One region of the Paenibacillus mucilaginosus 3016 genome, then DNA from elsewhere that is predicted to be linked to it. Evidence: riboswitches for the same ligand, from Rfam matches in the RefSeq annotation. Region 1 holds a riboswitch; the other holds the start of a gene.
What was found. Region 1 has a riboswitch for FMN ahead of PM3016_RS17220 (DMT family transporter). Riboswitches for the same ligand answer to the same signal wherever they lie in the genome.
Positions count from the first base shown of each region.

Region 2: linked by a shared signal. The riboswitch ahead of ribD (bifunctional diaminohydroxyphosphoribosylaminopyrimidine deaminase/5-amino-6-(5-phosphoribosylamino)uracil reductase RibD) and the one ahead of PM3016_RS17220 (DMT family transporter) in region 1 are both predicted to bind FMN.

Region 1 is NC_016935.1:3,959,676-3,967,435, reverse strand. Features, by position in the region: gene PM3016_RS17250 (response regulator transcription factor) at 1-235, opposite strand, end outside; gene PM3016_RS17245 (4'-phosphopantetheinyl transferase family protein) at 277-990, opposite strand; gene PM3016_RS17240 (DMT family transporter) at 1,202-2,137, shown strand; gene PM3016_RS17235 (DMT family transporter) at 2,134-3,054, shown strand; gene PM3016_RS17230 (DegV family protein) at 3,291-4,136, opposite strand; gene PM3016_RS17225 (GAF domain-containing protein) at 4,345-4,824, shown strand; FMN riboswitch at 4,911-5,067, shown strand; gene PM3016_RS17220 (DMT family transporter) at 5,199-6,179, shown strand; gene PM3016_RS17215 (YhgE/Pip domain-containing protein) at 6,355-7,443, opposite strand; gene PM3016_RS17210 (MarR family winged helix-turn-helix transcriptional regulator) at 7,474-7,760, opposite strand, start outside.
Region 2 is NC_016935.1:3,405,353-3,413,112, reverse strand. Features, by position in the region: gene scpB (SMC-Scp complex subunit ScpB) at 1-368, opposite strand, end outside; gene PM3016_RS14765 (segregation and condensation protein A) at 337-1,122, opposite strand; gene ribH (6,7-dimethyl-8-ribityllumazine synthase) at 1,165-1,635, opposite strand; gene PM3016_RS14755 (bifunctional 3,4-dihydroxy-2-butanone-4-phosphate synthase/GTP cyclohydrolase II) at 1,672-2,910, opposite strand; gene ribE (riboflavin synthase) at 2,975-3,643, opposite strand; gene ribD (bifunctional diaminohydroxyphosphoribosylaminopyrimidine deaminase/5-amino-6-(5-phosphoribosylamino)uracil reductase RibD) at 3,682-4,794, opposite strand; FMN riboswitch at 5,192-5,364, opposite strand; gene PM3016_RS14740 (peptidylprolyl isomerase) at 5,395-5,826, opposite strand; gene lysA (diaminopimelate decarboxylase) at 5,972-7,306, opposite strand; gene PM3016_RS14730 (spore germination protein) at 7,610-7,760, opposite strand, start outside.

The sequences.
Region 1 (7,760 bases):
CAAGCACAAGCAGCGGCATGTCCGACAAGCGCCGCAGCTCCTCGCACAGCCCCCAGCCTTCGTCGCCGGGCAGGCCGCTGTCGATCACCGCAAGCTCGGCGGGCTGACTGCGCAGGGCTTGATAGGCATCGGCCGCATCGGAGGCTCCCAAGCAGTGAAGCCCCTCGCAGCCCAGGGTCATCCGGATCAGCTCCCGGGTCCGGAAGTCCGGATCGACGACCAGAATCGTCGCCACAAGATCACTCCCCTTCCTCTGATACTAAGGACGAAAGGGACTTATCTTGCGGCCGCACCATAAGCGGCCAGCCACCCGGATGCCTCCACACACTGCAGCGCCCCGGGAGCGGGAGACTCGGTGGAGCAGACGGCCAGCGGATGCTCCGCGTCCAGCTGCCAGCGGTAGACCCGGCACGGCTGCCTGACCCCGTTCCACAGGACGCCCGAGTCCCCGTCCGGGTCGGTGATCGTGATCGTCAGCGGGTCCGTGCTGAGCCCGGTCCCGAGCTGCTTGACGAAGCTTTCCTTCGCCGTCCAGTAGCGGTAGAATCGGGCCCGGCCCTCCGCCTCTCCGACGGCCTCCAGCGTCATGCGCTCCGGCTCCGTCAGGACGACCGCCGGCAGAGAGGCGTCGAGCGGGGCTTCCCGCTCGACATCCGCGCCGATGGGCGCGCCGCCGGCCGCGCAGACCACCCAGCCGCCTGCATGGGACACATTGAAGTGAAAGGACGGAGCGTCTTTCACATAGGGCTTGCCGTAAGGATTGGCCGCAAGCTCCACCGCGCTGCGCGCCGTGCCCAGCGCTTCTGACGCCATGTCCCTGGCGAGCAGCTCCCCGGTCAGACTCCGGAGGGCATCCTGCCGGTGCCGGAAGCGGCCCAGCTTCTCCCGCTTGGATACCGGCACGAATGCCAGCAGCGAGGTATATAATTCGTCTCCTTCCGGCGTGTCCGCCGGGAAGGAACCGAGATGGACAGCAGTGATTCGAAACATGCCGCAAAATGTCCCCTTTCGCCGGTTCGATACCCATGATACCAAATATTTGGGCTGTTTGGTTCATTTTTACAATAATATTACATAGGTCAACTGTTCGCCGTCTCCCTGTAAATAAGGGGTGATGACGGTGAGCGGCCATGCTATAATAGACGGATGTGAGCTGACCGGCTGTGTCACCTATCAACCATACCGTAAGGAGAGATGCTTCATGGCCTGGAAGCCGCTCCAATCGCCCCTGTTTCTGCTCGTGGCGGCGACCTGCCTGTGGGGAGGCAATTTTGTGGTGGGCAGGGCCATCGTTCCCTTCGTCCCGCCCCTGCTGCTCGCCGAGCTCCGCTGGACGCTGGCGCTGCTCGTAACCCTGCCCTACTGGGGCGGCGAGTTCTGGCGGCACCGCAGCCGGCTGCTGCAGCACTGGCGGCCGCTTCTCCTGCTCTCCCTGACCGGCATCGCGGGCTTCAACACCCTGCTCTACATTGCCGTGCAGTACACGAGCCCGATCAATGCGGCCCTGATGAACTCGGCCACGCCGATCCTCATCGTGCTCGTCACCCCGCTGATGCTCGGGGGCCGGCTGCGCTGGGGAGCCCTTCCCGCGATGGGCCTCTCCATCGCCGGCGTCCTGTGGATCGTGACCCGGGGCAGCTGGGAGGCGCTGCTCGGCCTCTCGTTCAACCGGGGCGACCTGTGGATGATGCTCGCCGTCGCCTGTTGGGCCGTGTATACCGTCGGCATGAAGAAGTACGCCGGCATGCTGCCCCCCCGCGCTCTCTTTGTGACGACCGTGCTCATGGGCTCCCTGATCCTTCTGCCGTTCACCGTGGGAGAGTGGATCGTGCGCCGGCCGGACATTGCCTGGAGTCCCGGCATTCTCGCCGGCATCCTGTATATCGGCATTCTCGCCTCCGTAGCGGCACTGACCGCCTGGAATGCGGCCGTCGCGGCCATCGGGCCCTCCCGCTGTTCCGGGTTCCTGAACCTGATCCCGCTGTTCAGCGCGGTATTCGCCATCTTGTTCACCGGCGAATCCCTGCACGCGTACCATCTGATCGGCGCCCTGCTGATCATCTCCGGCGTTTATCTTGTGAACCGCCAAGCGGCCTCCGCGCCGCGCACACCACCGATTGGAGAATCCGCCTCATGACTACTGAGACGCGTCCGCGCGTTCCCTTTTCGCTGCTGCTGCTTGTCGGCATCGTAGCGATTTCTTTTTCGTCCATTTTTGTCCGTTGGTCAAATGCGCCGGTCGCCGTCATCGCGATGTACCGGCTGCTGCTGACCACCCTGCTCATGCTGCCGTTCCTGTTCAAGTACCGCAGCGAGCTGACGCGGCTGTCCCTGCGGGAGTGGGGCGGCCTGTTCTGTTCCGGGCTCGCCCTCGGCCTTCACTTCCTGCTGTGGATGGGCTCCCTGCGATTCACGACCGTGGCTTCGTCCACGGCGATCCTCGCCCTTGAGCCGGTATTCGTCCTGCTCGGCGCGGTGCTGTTCCTCGGGCAGAAGACCACCCCGCTGGCCGTGCTCAGCATGCTGACGGCCATTGCCGGTGCCGTCCTGATCGGCTGGGGCGACTGGGGGACGACGACCGAAGCCCTGCTCGGCGATCTGCTCTCCCTGCTGGGCACGGCGGCGGTAGCCGTACATATGATTCTGGGCAAAAAGCTCGTCTCCCGTGTCCCGTCGTTCCTGTACAGCTTCTTCGTCTTCCTGTTCGCCGCTCTGGTGCTTGCCGTGTACAACCTGGTGCTCGGGCACCCGTTCGGCGGCTATCCGGCGGCGGAGTGGGGCAACTTCCTGCTGCTGGCGATCGTCCCGACCCTCTTCGGCCACTATCTGTTCAACTGGCTGCTGAAGTACATGCGGCCCGAGTCCGTGTCGATGAGCGTCCTCGGCGAGCCCCTGGGCTCCACCCTGCTTGCTTACCTGCTGCTCGGCGAATCTTTGACCTGGCTGCAGGCCGCGGCCGGAGCCGTGCTGCTGAGCGGGGTCTGGATGTTCCTGCGGGCCAACGAGAAGCCGAAGGGACAGACGGTGAAGCTGCCGGAAGCCCGGAGCGCATAAGCCTGGTTCACGATCATACCTTCGAAGCGCTTCTCCCCCGCGGAGAGGCGCTTATTTTTGACTCCCCCTCCTTCTGCTGCTTCTGCTATCAGTATATCATCCTCCTTGCATTTCTGGTAATAAATGAAAGATAAAACCTCCTGCCCCCATCTCCCGCCGCAGCCCGGCATACGAATGTTCAAAAAAACCGGCTCCCCCTTCCGGGAACCGGTTTCTGGACCTCATAGGCTTGCCATCTATGCATAGCTGACGACGATCCCGCCCTCGCCGGCGTACGTGCCGATCACCGGCCCGACCTCCGTAATGAAGACCTCCCGGAACGGGTGCTTCGCAAGGATGCGGTCCAGTACGCCGCGCACTTCCTCTTCCGTGGTGCTGTGAGCGATCCCGATCACCTTGCCGGCTGCCGAGCCGCCAAGCTCGTCGATCTTGTCGATCAGGCGCGTGAGCGCGTTCTTCTTGCCCCGCACCTTGTCCACGACCTCGACGGTACCCTCTGCGCTCGCCTGCATGAAGAGCTTGATGTTGAGCACGGAAGCGATCGCTCCCTTGCCCTGGCTGAGCCGTCCGCCCTTCACCACATTCTCCAGCGTGTCGAGGTAGAAGAGCGTCTTCGCCCCTTCGGCAAACGCCTGCGCGGCGGCCGCCACTTCATCGAAGGTACGCCCGGCCTGGATCTCCTTCCACGACCGGTAAGCAATCAGCGCCTGCCCGATCGATGCCGTACGCGTGTCGATGACCTCGATACGCCGCGGGCTTCCTTCCTCGAGCACCATATTCCTGGCCATGACCGCATGCTGGTACGTACTGCTGAGACCGGATGACATCGCGATCACCAGGAGATCGTCTGCCGGATATCGTTCGAAGGCTTCCACAAAATCCTGGGGAGAGGGACTCGCGGTTTTGGGAAGAACTGAATTCGTTTTCATGATGGAATAAAAGGTCCGCATGCCCTGCTGGAGCTGGAAGGCCTGTTCTCCGAAGGTGACATGGAGAGGCACGATATGCAGCTTGCATTCCTCCGGCATCCCTTGAGGAAGATCGGCTCCGCCGTCCGTAATGATCCTGATGGTCAACCTCATCACTCATTTCTTAGATGTAGAGGGCATTCACCCTGCTTCGATTATGACATGGCCCGCGAGGCGCGGACAACCACTTTTTGCCCTCCGGGCGGCTCCCAGTCCGCTTTCTTAACAGCTCTGTCAAAATCTTGCCTAGAACTTCATGAAACGGGGAGCCAAATGCGTTACAATGGAGGGGTTCGACATTACCATGAAAGAAGGAATCCCCATGTTTCAATCCCTGACCTACTCCGGTACGCGGGAGGAGCAGTACGCGGCCTTGTGCTCGCAGCTTGCCGCCCTGGTGGCGGACGAGAGCTCCCGCATCGCCAATCTGGCCAACGCCTCGGCCCTGCTGAACCAGTTCCTAGGCCGCGTGAACTGGGTGGGCTTTTACCTCATAGAGAACAACGAGCTCGTGCTCGGGCCGTTCCAGGGCCTGCCGGCCTGCGTACGGATCCCGCTCGGCAAGGGCGTCTGCGGCACCTCCGCCTCCCTCAGGGAAACCGTTCGCGTTGCTGACGTGCATGAGTTCCCAGGGCATATCGCCTGCGACGCGGCATCCCAGTCCGAGATCGTCGTGCCGATCCTGAAGGACGGCGAGCTGCTCGGCGTGCTGGACATCGACAGCCCGGAGAAGAACCGCTTCGACGAAGAGGACCAGGCCGGTCTGGAAGCGTTCGTCCGGACCCTGGCAGCGGCATTGTAAGCCTTTTTCTGAAAATTTTCTGAAAAAGGGCCCAATACCGTCTTGTCAGGTCGGCTTACCTGTGTTACGATTCCACTTAACTGAATATGAACCTTCGGGGCAGGGTGCAATTCCCTACCGGCGGTGATGATACGTTCGTGTATCTCAGCCCGCGACTCCCGCTTCCGGCTTCGTGCCGGGGACGGGACTGACTTGGTGAGAACCCAAGGCCGACGGTGACAGTCCGGATGGGAGAAGGTGAAGAATGGCTTGTTCAAAAATGACTTTTGAACGAGTTTATTCGTCGATGCCCCCGTTGTTTCGTGCAGCGGGGGCATTTACTTTCGAAAGGAAGGTTCAATTCAAACACCACATCTTTCAGGGAGGTTTTTGAATTGGCAAACGCAGTCAGCCGTATCAACAACAGAAGCATGACCTGGAGCCGCGGCTCTCTCGGCATCTGGTATGTGGCCCTCGGGGCCGTCCTCTGGGGGCTCGATCCCCTGTTCCGCATCCTGCTCCTTGAGAGCTTCACGTCGGCCCAGATCGTCTTCATCGAGCATGTGCTGCTCGCTTTCGTCGCCGTCCCGCTGCTCATCAAGCACCGCAGATCGCTCGGCGGCAGGTGGAGCTGGGGCGTGATCGGCGCCCTGCTCTTCATCTCCTGGGGCGGCTCGGCGATCGCCACCGTGCTCTTCACGGCCGCCTTCTCGCACGGCAATGCCAATGCGATCCTGCTGCTGCAGAAGCTGCAGCCGCTGTTCGCAATCATCCTGGCGCGCGTGCTGCTGAAGGAAGCTCTGCCTTCACGGTTCTTCACGTACCTGGCCCTCGCGCTGGCCGGTACTTATCTGCTCACCTTCGGCTTCGCCGCTCCGCAGCTCGGCTGGACGGATCTCGGCACGGTGGCCTGCCTCTTCTCGATCCTGGCCGCTTCCCTCTGGGGCGGATCCACGGTGATGGGCAAATACCTGCTCGGCCGGGGGCTGGACTTCCCGGTTGTGACGTCCCTGCGCTTCCTGCTGGCGCTGCCGCTGCTCTCCGCTCTGCTGCTCGCAAGCAATGATGCCTGGGCGGTCACCGGCAGTGCGGGCGCGCTGACGGTCATCGGCATCAACCTGCTGTTCCAGGCGTTCTTCCCGGGGCTGCTCAGCCTGCTCCTGTACTACAAGGGGCTGTCCAGCACCAAGGCCTCCTACGCGACCCTTGCGGAGCTGTCCTTCCCGGCGGTCGGCGTTCTTGTGAACTGGCTGGTGTTCCACCAGGCTCTCACCGCAGGCCAGCTCGTTGGCTTCATCCTGATCTGGTCCACGCTGTGGTTCATGACCCGCACGCAGGATCAGACCGAGACGGTTCAAGGCACCGCGGCGGCCTAAGGGATGTACCGCGGCTCGCTGCCGCAGCACTTCATCAAGCTGGGCTCCGCCGCACAGAGGCGGGGCCCTTTTTTTCGGTATCCTGGCATTCAGGGCCCGCACAGCAAAAGAGAGAGTCCTTCCTTTTTGGAGGGACTCTCTCTTTTTTCCATGCTGCCCAGTATGGTACTCAGGCTTAAGCCGCAGATTGAACCGGGACAACCGCAGGCGCCTCTTTGATCAGCGCGATCCGAAGCACGCTGAGCCCCCAGGCAGCCAGGGTGATGAGCCCAAGGGACACCGCATAATCCGTTAGGGAGCCCCCGCCGTACACCAGGTTCATAGCCCCCTGGACCCCGTTCGGTACCGGGAGGAACGCCCCCAGATGACGATACAGCGGGGAGAGCATCGAGGCGGAGATGATGTTGCCCGCCGTCATCAGCTGGATTGGGATCAAGAATATGTTAAAGAGCGGTCCCGCATTGCCGAAGAGCACGAAGGCGAGCTGTGTCACGGCAATGCATGCGGCAAAGACAAGCATCTCAAATCCCCACACCTGCCAGAAGCTCCCCTGTACGGTCAGGAACAGCTTGCAAATCACAGCCAGCACGAACGGTACGACGACGGTGACCGCTGCCAGAAGCAGCTGCCTGGCGAAGAACAGCCGCCACCTGCCGTGCTGCCGTTTCAGGATCTGGGAGGCGAGATTGAACTGGATGTTCATCGTCATCACCGCAATATAAGGCAGGAAGCCGAGAATCATCGGCAGCATCGAGGTGGAGAAATCAGAGACACCGTTCATCTTCACCATCTCCGCCTGGATCGGAAGCGGCTTCGCATCCGGGACCACAACCGTGTTGAGCTGCGCCGTAAGCTTGCCCGCCATCCCCTCCATCACCGACTTCACGAGCTCGGAATTGCGCTCGTTCACATAATACGTCAGCTTCGCGCTGCCCCGCTCCTGCGCCTCAGCCGATGCGTCGGCCGGGATGACGATCACCATATCCGTCTTCCCCTCATTCAGCTTCGCCAGGGCATCCTGGCGGGACGGTTCGATCTCCGTCTGGAATGGCGCATGCTGAGCGACGTATTCTGCCATGGCGGCGCCTTTCTGCACATCCTCGTTCACCAGACCGATGTGGAGCCGGTCGAGCCTCTCCGCCGCTCCGCTGTAGCCCGTCATCCAGATAATCGTGAAGATCATCGGCACGAAGATTGCGAACACCAGGCCTACCCGGGTCGGTACCAATTGTAGCAGGGATCTTACTGTCGATTTCAATTCCATCCATCCTTTTCTCTCTCTGGCTGCAAAAAACTACTTTACCAAATTGCGATTAATTTTGTTGATGATCCGGATAAGCTCCTTGAACTCTTCCTGCGTTACGCCTTCCATTGCCTGAATGTACATTTGGTCGGACAAGGCCTGCAGCTCGTTCTGCTTGCGGCTCGCTTCGTCCGTAAGGCGGAGCACAAAAGCCCTGCGGTCGGCCGGATCGGCTTCCCGCCGCACCCATCCTTTGCTCTCCAGCTTCTCGATGATCTTGCCGACCGTCGGCTGGTCCTTGTACATCACTTCAGCCAGCTTCTTCTGGCTGATGCCAT
Region 2 (7,760 bases), 550 kb from region 1:
AGGGCCTTCTCTGCCTTGACGCCGCGGATCTCCTCAATCTCGACTCTCGTGATCGGCTGCTTGTAGGCCACGATGGCCAGCGTCTCCAGCGCGGCTTGAGAGAGGGAGGAACGGGAGGGTGAGTGGGCCAGCCGCTCGAAGTAAGGGGCATGGTCCGGAACCGTCGTCAGCTGAAATGTCCCGGCGAGCTCCACAATCTGGATGCCCCTCTGGGTCCGTTTCAGATCCTTCTGCAGGTCCTTCACCAGCTCCTTCACAAAAGCGGCATCATGTTCCAGCACTTCAGCCAGCTGCTTGGCGCTCAGTCCTTCGTCCCCCGCCACAAACAGCAAGCCTTCAATAACTGATTTCATCTGCCCAGAATCCATTCGCTGCTCCATCCTCTCTTGCCTGTATCACAATGTCGTCAAACAGCTTGTGCTGATAGCACGTAATCTTCTTCACCTTCATGAGCTCCAGAAGAGCCAGGAAGGTCACTACGATGGAATCCTTGGACGCCTCCTGCTCCAGCAGCCTGGAGAAAAATACAGGGCCGCGCTCGCGGGCGAGCAGGTCAACGACCTGGAACATCCGGTCCTTCACGGAGATCTCATCCTTGCGGATGCGCGCCACACTGCTCCGGCTCTCCATGCGCCGGAGCGCCTTCCGGAAGGCGCGCACGAGATCGGCGACATGGAGCCCTTCCACCGGATTCTCCGGCTTCACCGGAGTGTAAGGCGTCAGGTCCTCCGGCTCCCGCGTATAGATCAGGCTGCGCTCGGACTCCTTGTCCCGGAGGTGTTCCGCGATCGCCTTGTATTTGCGGTACTCAATGAGCTTTGCGACGAGCTCGGCCCGGGGATCGTAATCCTCGTCCTGCATGTAATCGTCGAACTCGAGATCGAGCACCGGCGGCTTCGGCAGGAGCATCTTGCTCTTGATGGAGAGCAGGGTCGCGGCCATGACGAGAAACTCGCTCGTGACCTCGAGCTCCAGCTCCTGCATCGCCCCAAGGTATTCCATATACTGATCGGTAATGTCCTTAATCGGAATGTCGTAGATATCGACTTCCGCCTGATCTATCAAGTGAAGCAGCAAATCAAGGGGGCCCTCGAAGGTTTCCAGCTTTACCGTGACTTTCACTTGTGGTCTGTTCCCCCTTACTGCCCAGGAACTGTGGCTTCGTTACTTCGCGAATTGCTTGGAGAGGTTGGCCATCTCGATGGCGCTTGCCGCGGCTTCCCAGCCCTTGTTGCCGGCCTTCGTGCCCGCACGCTCAACCGCCTGTTCGATGGAATCGGTCGTCAGCACGCCGAAGATCGTAGGCACGCCCGTCTTCAGCGCGATGGCCGCCACGCCTTTGGCCGCTTCGCTGCACACATAGTCAAAGTGAGGCGTGCTCCCGCGGATCACCGCACCGAGGGTAATCACCGCATCGTACCGGCCGCTCTCAGCCATCTTCTGGGTGATCAGCGGAATTTCAAAGGCGCCCGGCACCCAGGCAATCTCAATCTCGTCTTCCTGCACGCCGTGACGCTTCAGCGCATCGAGCGCGCCGCCGAGCAGCTTATTCGTAATGAATTCGTTGAACCTTCCTACCACAATACCGTAACGCAGTCCCTGAGATACCAAATGTCCTTCGTATACTTTCGCCATATGTCTTCAACTTCCCTTCCATGATTGAACAAATTTTTAGATGTTAAATTCAAGCAAATGCCCGAGCTTGCTGCGCTTCGTATGCAGATAGCCCGTATTGTCCTCATTCTCCTGCATCTGCAGCGGCACCCGCTCAACCACCTGCAGGCCGTAGCCCTCAAGTCCGCGGATCTTGCGCGGGTTGTTCGTCATGAGGCGGATCTGGCCGACGCCGAGATCTCTCAGGATCTGCGCCCCGATGCCGTAATCCCGCAGATCCGCCGCGAAGCCGAGCTGCAGGTTCGCGTCCACCGTGTCAAGCCCCGTCTCCTGCAGCTTGTAGGCTTTTAGCTTGTTGATCAGACCGATTCCGCGCCCTTCCTGGCGCATGTAGAGCAGCACGCCTTCGCCAGCCTCGTCGATCTGCTTCAGCGCGGCGGCCAGCTGCGGTCCGCAGTCGCAGCGGTGGGAGTGGAATACGTCGCCGGTAAGGCACTCCGAATGCACGCGCACCAGTGTAGGACGGCTGCTGTCGATACCGCCCTTGACCAGGGCGACATGCTCCTTGCCGTCCACATCGTTCGTGTAGGCTACGGCCGTGAAGACGCCGAAGTCGGTCGGCATGCGCACTTCCACCTCGCGCTGGACGAGCTTCTCCATGCGGTTGCGGTAGGCGATCAGATCCTGGATCGTAATGATCTTGAGGTCATGCTTCTTCGCAATCTCCATCAGCTCGGGAACACGGGCCATCTCGCCGTCTTCCTTGATCACCTCGCAGATGACGCCTGCCGGATACGACCCGCACAGGCGGGCCAGATCCACGGCCGCCTCCGTGTGGCCGGCACGGCGCAGGACGCCCCCCTTGCGTGCCACCAGCGGGAACATGTGGCCCGGACGGCGGAAGGCATGGGGCTTCGTCGCCGGGTCGATCAGCGCCTGCACGGTACGCGAGCGCTCCGCCGCCGAGATGCCGGTGGTCGTCTCCACCGCGTCCACCGATACGGTGAACGCCGTACCGTGGTAATCGGTATTGCGGGCGACCATCGGCGGAAGATCGAGCTCCTGCGCCCGTTCCTCGGTAATCGGCACGCACACCAGGCCGCGGCCTTCTTTAATCATGAAATTGATAACTTCGGGCGTGGATTTCTCGGCCAGCGCCACAAAGTCCCCCTCGTTCTCGCGGTCTTCGTCGTCGACGACGATAATGACCCGCCCCTCATTCAGATCGGCCAAGGCCTCCTCAATGGTATGAAACCGGAGCTCCGGGGACTTTCCTTCTTGATTTGCTTCCGACATAAGCTCTCGCCCTCCTTCAGTACGGTTCTCTCCGTCTCCTGCCCTGCTCTTTGTACCGGCTCCTTTAGAGGAACCCGTTGTCGCTCAAAAAATCGGCAGTCAGCCGGCCGCGGGCACGGGACATGGAACCCCCCTGTCCTCCCTGGAACCCAAGCAGCCGCTCGATATACTTGCCGAGCACGTCCGCTTCGAGATTCACTTCGTCGCCGGGCTTCTTATGCTGCAGCACGGTCTCGGCCAGGGTATGGGGAATGATCGAGACCGTGAATTCCGCGTTGTCCGCCTCTACGACGGTCAGGGAGATTCCGTCGATCGTGATCGAGCCGTGCGGCAGCACATATTTGAGCAGGCCGGGGTCCTTCGGCGAGACACGGAACACCACGGCGTTTGCCTCCGCGGTGCGGCCCACGATTGTGCCGGTTGAATCGACATGGCCCTGCACGATATGGCCGCCGAACCGCCCGTTGGCCGCCATCGCACGCTCCAGGTTGAGGGGCGAGCCGGAGGACAGGCGCTCGAGGTTCGTCCGGCGGAAGGTCTCCGGCATCACGTCGACCGTGAACGACTCCTTGTCGTAAGACACGACCGTTAAGCAGACCCCATTGACGGAGATGCTGTCGCCGAGCTTCACATCCTCCAGCACGCGGCTTGCCCCGATGGTCAGCACCATGGCCTCCCCCTGTCTGGCGATCCGCCGCAGCGTACCGATTTCTTCAATAATGCCAGTAAACATGGTTGATTCCTTCCTTTCGCCGCCGTGCCAGCTTCAAGCTAGCTGTCGGCAGCCTCATAGCTGGGGTATCCCGTGAAGCAGACATCCTCCCCGAAGGTCTCTACGGTCATCCGTTCAAGACGAATCGCCTGCCGCATCGCACGGAACCCCGGGAAATCGAACGTGCCGGGGGCCTCCGCCCCGCCGCCGATAATCTTCGGTGCGAAGAACAGCACAAGCTTGTCGGCCAGCCGCCGCTCCAGGAAGGCGCCGGCCAGCTTGCCGCCCGCCTCCACGAGTACGGAGCCGATCTCCAGCTCCCCGAGCCGTGCGAGGGCGGCTTCGAGATCGACCGCAGGTCCCGGGCCGCAGTCAATGACCTGCACGCCGAGCGCCTCCAGCGCACGCCGGCGGTCCTCCGGGGCCTCCGCCGTCGTGAGCACGATCACGGGCGCCTCGCCGTCATGCAGCAGCTTCGACTCCAGCGGGATCCGCAGCATCGAGTCCGCGATGATGCGGACCGGCGAGAGCCCGGGCACCGGAAGCCGGGTCGTCAGCTGCGGATCATCGGCCATCACCGTGCCGACGCCCGTGAGGATCGCCTGGTGGCGGTGCCGCAGCGTATGCACGTAGCCCCGTGCGGCTTCCCCGGTGATCCACTTGCTGTCGCCGCCCGCCGCGGCCACTTTGCCGTCCAGCGTGCTCGCCGTCTTCACCGTAACGAACGGCCTCCGCGTCACAATATATTTGTTGAACGCTTCGTTGAGCGCCTCCGACTCCGCCGCCAGCACGCCTTCGGTGACCTCGATGCCCTGGGCCCGCAGCCGGGCGATGCCGCTGCCGGCCACCACGGGGTTCGGGTCCACCGCGGCAACGACGACCCGCTTGACGCCTTCGCGGATCAGCCGGTCGCTGCAGGGGCCGGTACGGCCGTGATGGCTGCAGGGCTCCAGGGTCACGTAGGCCGTGCTGCCCGCCGCTTCGGCTCCGGCCATGTTCAGCGCGTGGATCTCGGCATGCGCATCGCCGCGCTTGAGATGGGCCCCCATACCGACCACACGCCCGTCCTTGACGAGCACGCAGCCTACGACCGGGTTGATGCCGGTTTGGCCGGCGGCTGCGGCAGCCAGCTGAAGAGCAATCCGCATATACATCTCGTCATTGATGATCATCCCATTCCACTCCTCCCCCGTCGTTCCTGCGGGAGCAGCCGCCGGGCTTCGGTTCATCCCGTTCGGCCGCTCCGCGCCTACTCCGGTATTCTTCCCGGTAAACGCACAAAGGCCCCTGTTTGCCGAAGCAAAAAGGGGCCAAAGGAATCGCGGTAGAGCGAAATCGGATGTGCGAAAGTACACGCGCCTTCCGGGTAAAACACCCGTAGTCGCATGTGAAAGCTTGGATTAAGCTACTCCCGATCACGGCAAGAGCTCCGCCGGACACACCGCTCCCTGTTCCTGCCTGCGCCCGAACAGACGATGCGTCATGAACGCACGTCAGCGGACAGCAAGGCTCGAACGGGACTCGCCCGCCTGGCTTGCTCTTCCCGGACCGGACATTCGATCCGTTTCGCTTCCCCTTCTCCCATCCAGACTATACTGTCGGTCTCGGAATTGCACCGAGTCCACCGGCATCTTCCTTTCCGCCAGGAAATGAAGATGCGCGGGTCACGGACTGAGGGCGGCTCAACTCGTGAGCCGTCCATCACCGCCGGTAGGGAATTTCACCCTGCCCCGAAGGTTCAAGCTATTGAAATTAACTGCTGAGCCGCAAGCTTACGCTTCCACGACCTGCACGGTTTCCATCTTCTCGCGTCCCTTGAACGCGTCCACATGCTCCATGCCCTTCACGACTTTGCCGAACACCGTGTGCTGGCCGTCAAGATGAGGCTGCGGCGCGTAGCAGATGTAGAACTGGCTTCCGCCCGTGTTGCGGCCGGCGTGAGCCATGGCCAGCGTTCCGCGCTCATGCTTGTTCGGGTTGATCTCGCAGTTGATCGTATAGCCGGGACCGCCTGTACCGGTACCGTGTGGGCAGCCGCCTTGAGCTACAAAGCCCGGAATGACGCGGTGGAACGGAATGCCGTTATAGAAGCCGGAGTTCGCCAGCTTCTCGAAGTTGGCCACCGTGTTCGGTGCGTCATTCTCGAACAGGTCGAGTACGATTTCGTTGCCGTCTGCCATCTTGATAATCGCTTGTTTAGCCATGATATGTACACTCCTTAGATTCTTGTCCATTATGGTGGCCGCAAGGATTGCCGGCCGATCTTCTCTATTCTACTATGAAACGGGCTCTTGCACAAATAGACCGGCCGCCCCTGCTAAATCAGGGTACGGCCCGGTCCCTCCGCGTTTAGAGGCTCTTCACCACCGGACGCTGAAGACGCTCCGGAATCACGTCATTGCCGACGAGGTTCTCGAAGGTCTCGCGCTTCACGACGACTTCCGCCCGGCCGTCCTTGACGAAGACGACCGCGGGACGGCGGAGCCGGTTATAGTTGCTCGCCATCGCATAGTTGTAGGCGCCCGTGCTGCCCACGGCAAGCACATCGCCCGACTTCACCGCCGGCAGCTCCACGTCCCAGATCAGCATGTCGCCGCTTTCGCAGCACTTGCCGGCGATGGAGACCGTCTCTTCCGAAGCATCGTTCGCCCGGTTGGCAAGCAGCGCTTCATACTTGGCGCCGTATAAGGCCGGACGCGGATTGTCCGTCATCCCGCCGTCCACGGCAACGTACTTGCGCACCCCCGGAATATCCTTGTACGTGCCGACCGTATACAGCGTCGTGCCGGCCTCGCCGACAATGCTGCGGCCCGGCTCGGTCCAGATCTCCGGCAGCGGGTAGCCGTGCCGGCCGAACGTCGACTTCACCGCATCCGTAATGGCGCGGACATACTCCGCTACGGGAAGCGGCGTATCGCCGTCGACGTAGCGGATGCCAAAGCCGCCGCCGAGGTTGATGACCGGGAAGAGAACGCCGAGCTCCTCACGCATGGTTACCGCGAAGTTCGTGATCTTGTCCACGGCCAGCTCGAAGCCGCCGACCTCGAAGATCTGCGATCCGATGTGGGAATGAATGCCCAGCAGCTCGACGTGCGGCAGTGCCGAGGCCGTCTCCACCGCCTGCTTGGCGGCCCCGTTGCCGAGGTCGAAGCCGAACTTGGAATCTTCCTGTCCGGTCGATATGAATTCATGCGTATGCGCGTCGACCCCCGGCGTGATCCGCAGCAGGATCTTCATCCGCTGCTTCTTCTCGCCGGCGATGGCGTTCAGCATCGCAAGCTCTACGAAATTATCGACGACGATGCAGCCGATTCTGGCGTCAACCGCCATCTCGAGCTCCTGCGGCGTCTTGTTGTTGCCGTGGAAGTGAATCCGCTCCGCCGGAAAACCCGCCTGCAGCGCGGTGTACAGTTCGCCGTCCGAGACGACGTCGAGCGACATGCCCTCTTCCTCCACGATCCGGCACATGGCCATGACGCAGAAGGCTTTGCTGGCATAGGCCACCTGAAACGGCAGACCCGATGCCCGGAAGGCGTCCACGAATTCGCGGCAGCGCTGACGGATCAGCTCTTCATCCATGACATACAGGGGAGTGCCCCACTGCGCGGCCAGCTCCACCGTGTCGCAGCCGCCGATCTCCAAATGTCCTTGCCCATTGATTTTGCTTGTGCCGTGTAGATACATCGTGCCCTGCCCCTTCTTCCCCTTGAAAACCGTCCGCCTTGGGGGGCGGAGGATGCCTATGGATAATAAAATAATAGTCCTATCGTTTTACATTACATTTAAAGTACCATATGTCCCCGGGGATGACAACAGCTAAGATCATCCGCTTTTTGCCGTTTTCCCGGTGGAGGGCGTGCCGGATCGGCATTTTTCTGTATAAGCAAAAAGAGCCCCTTGCCGGGACTCTCTGCCGTGCAGCCGTGCTGCCGTACCGCTGTATAAACCAAACCTGCGATGGAGGCGTCCAGCAGTCCCCGCTCCCGCTTACCGTACGGGCTGCCGCGTCCGGTCCGTCGTCTTCGTAAGGCTCATGCGCGTCTTCATCGAGAGGAACGGGCGGCGCACCATAATGTCTACCATCGCCTTCAGATTGAACGGAATGAACGGCCACATGTACGGCGTGTTGTAAGAGCGC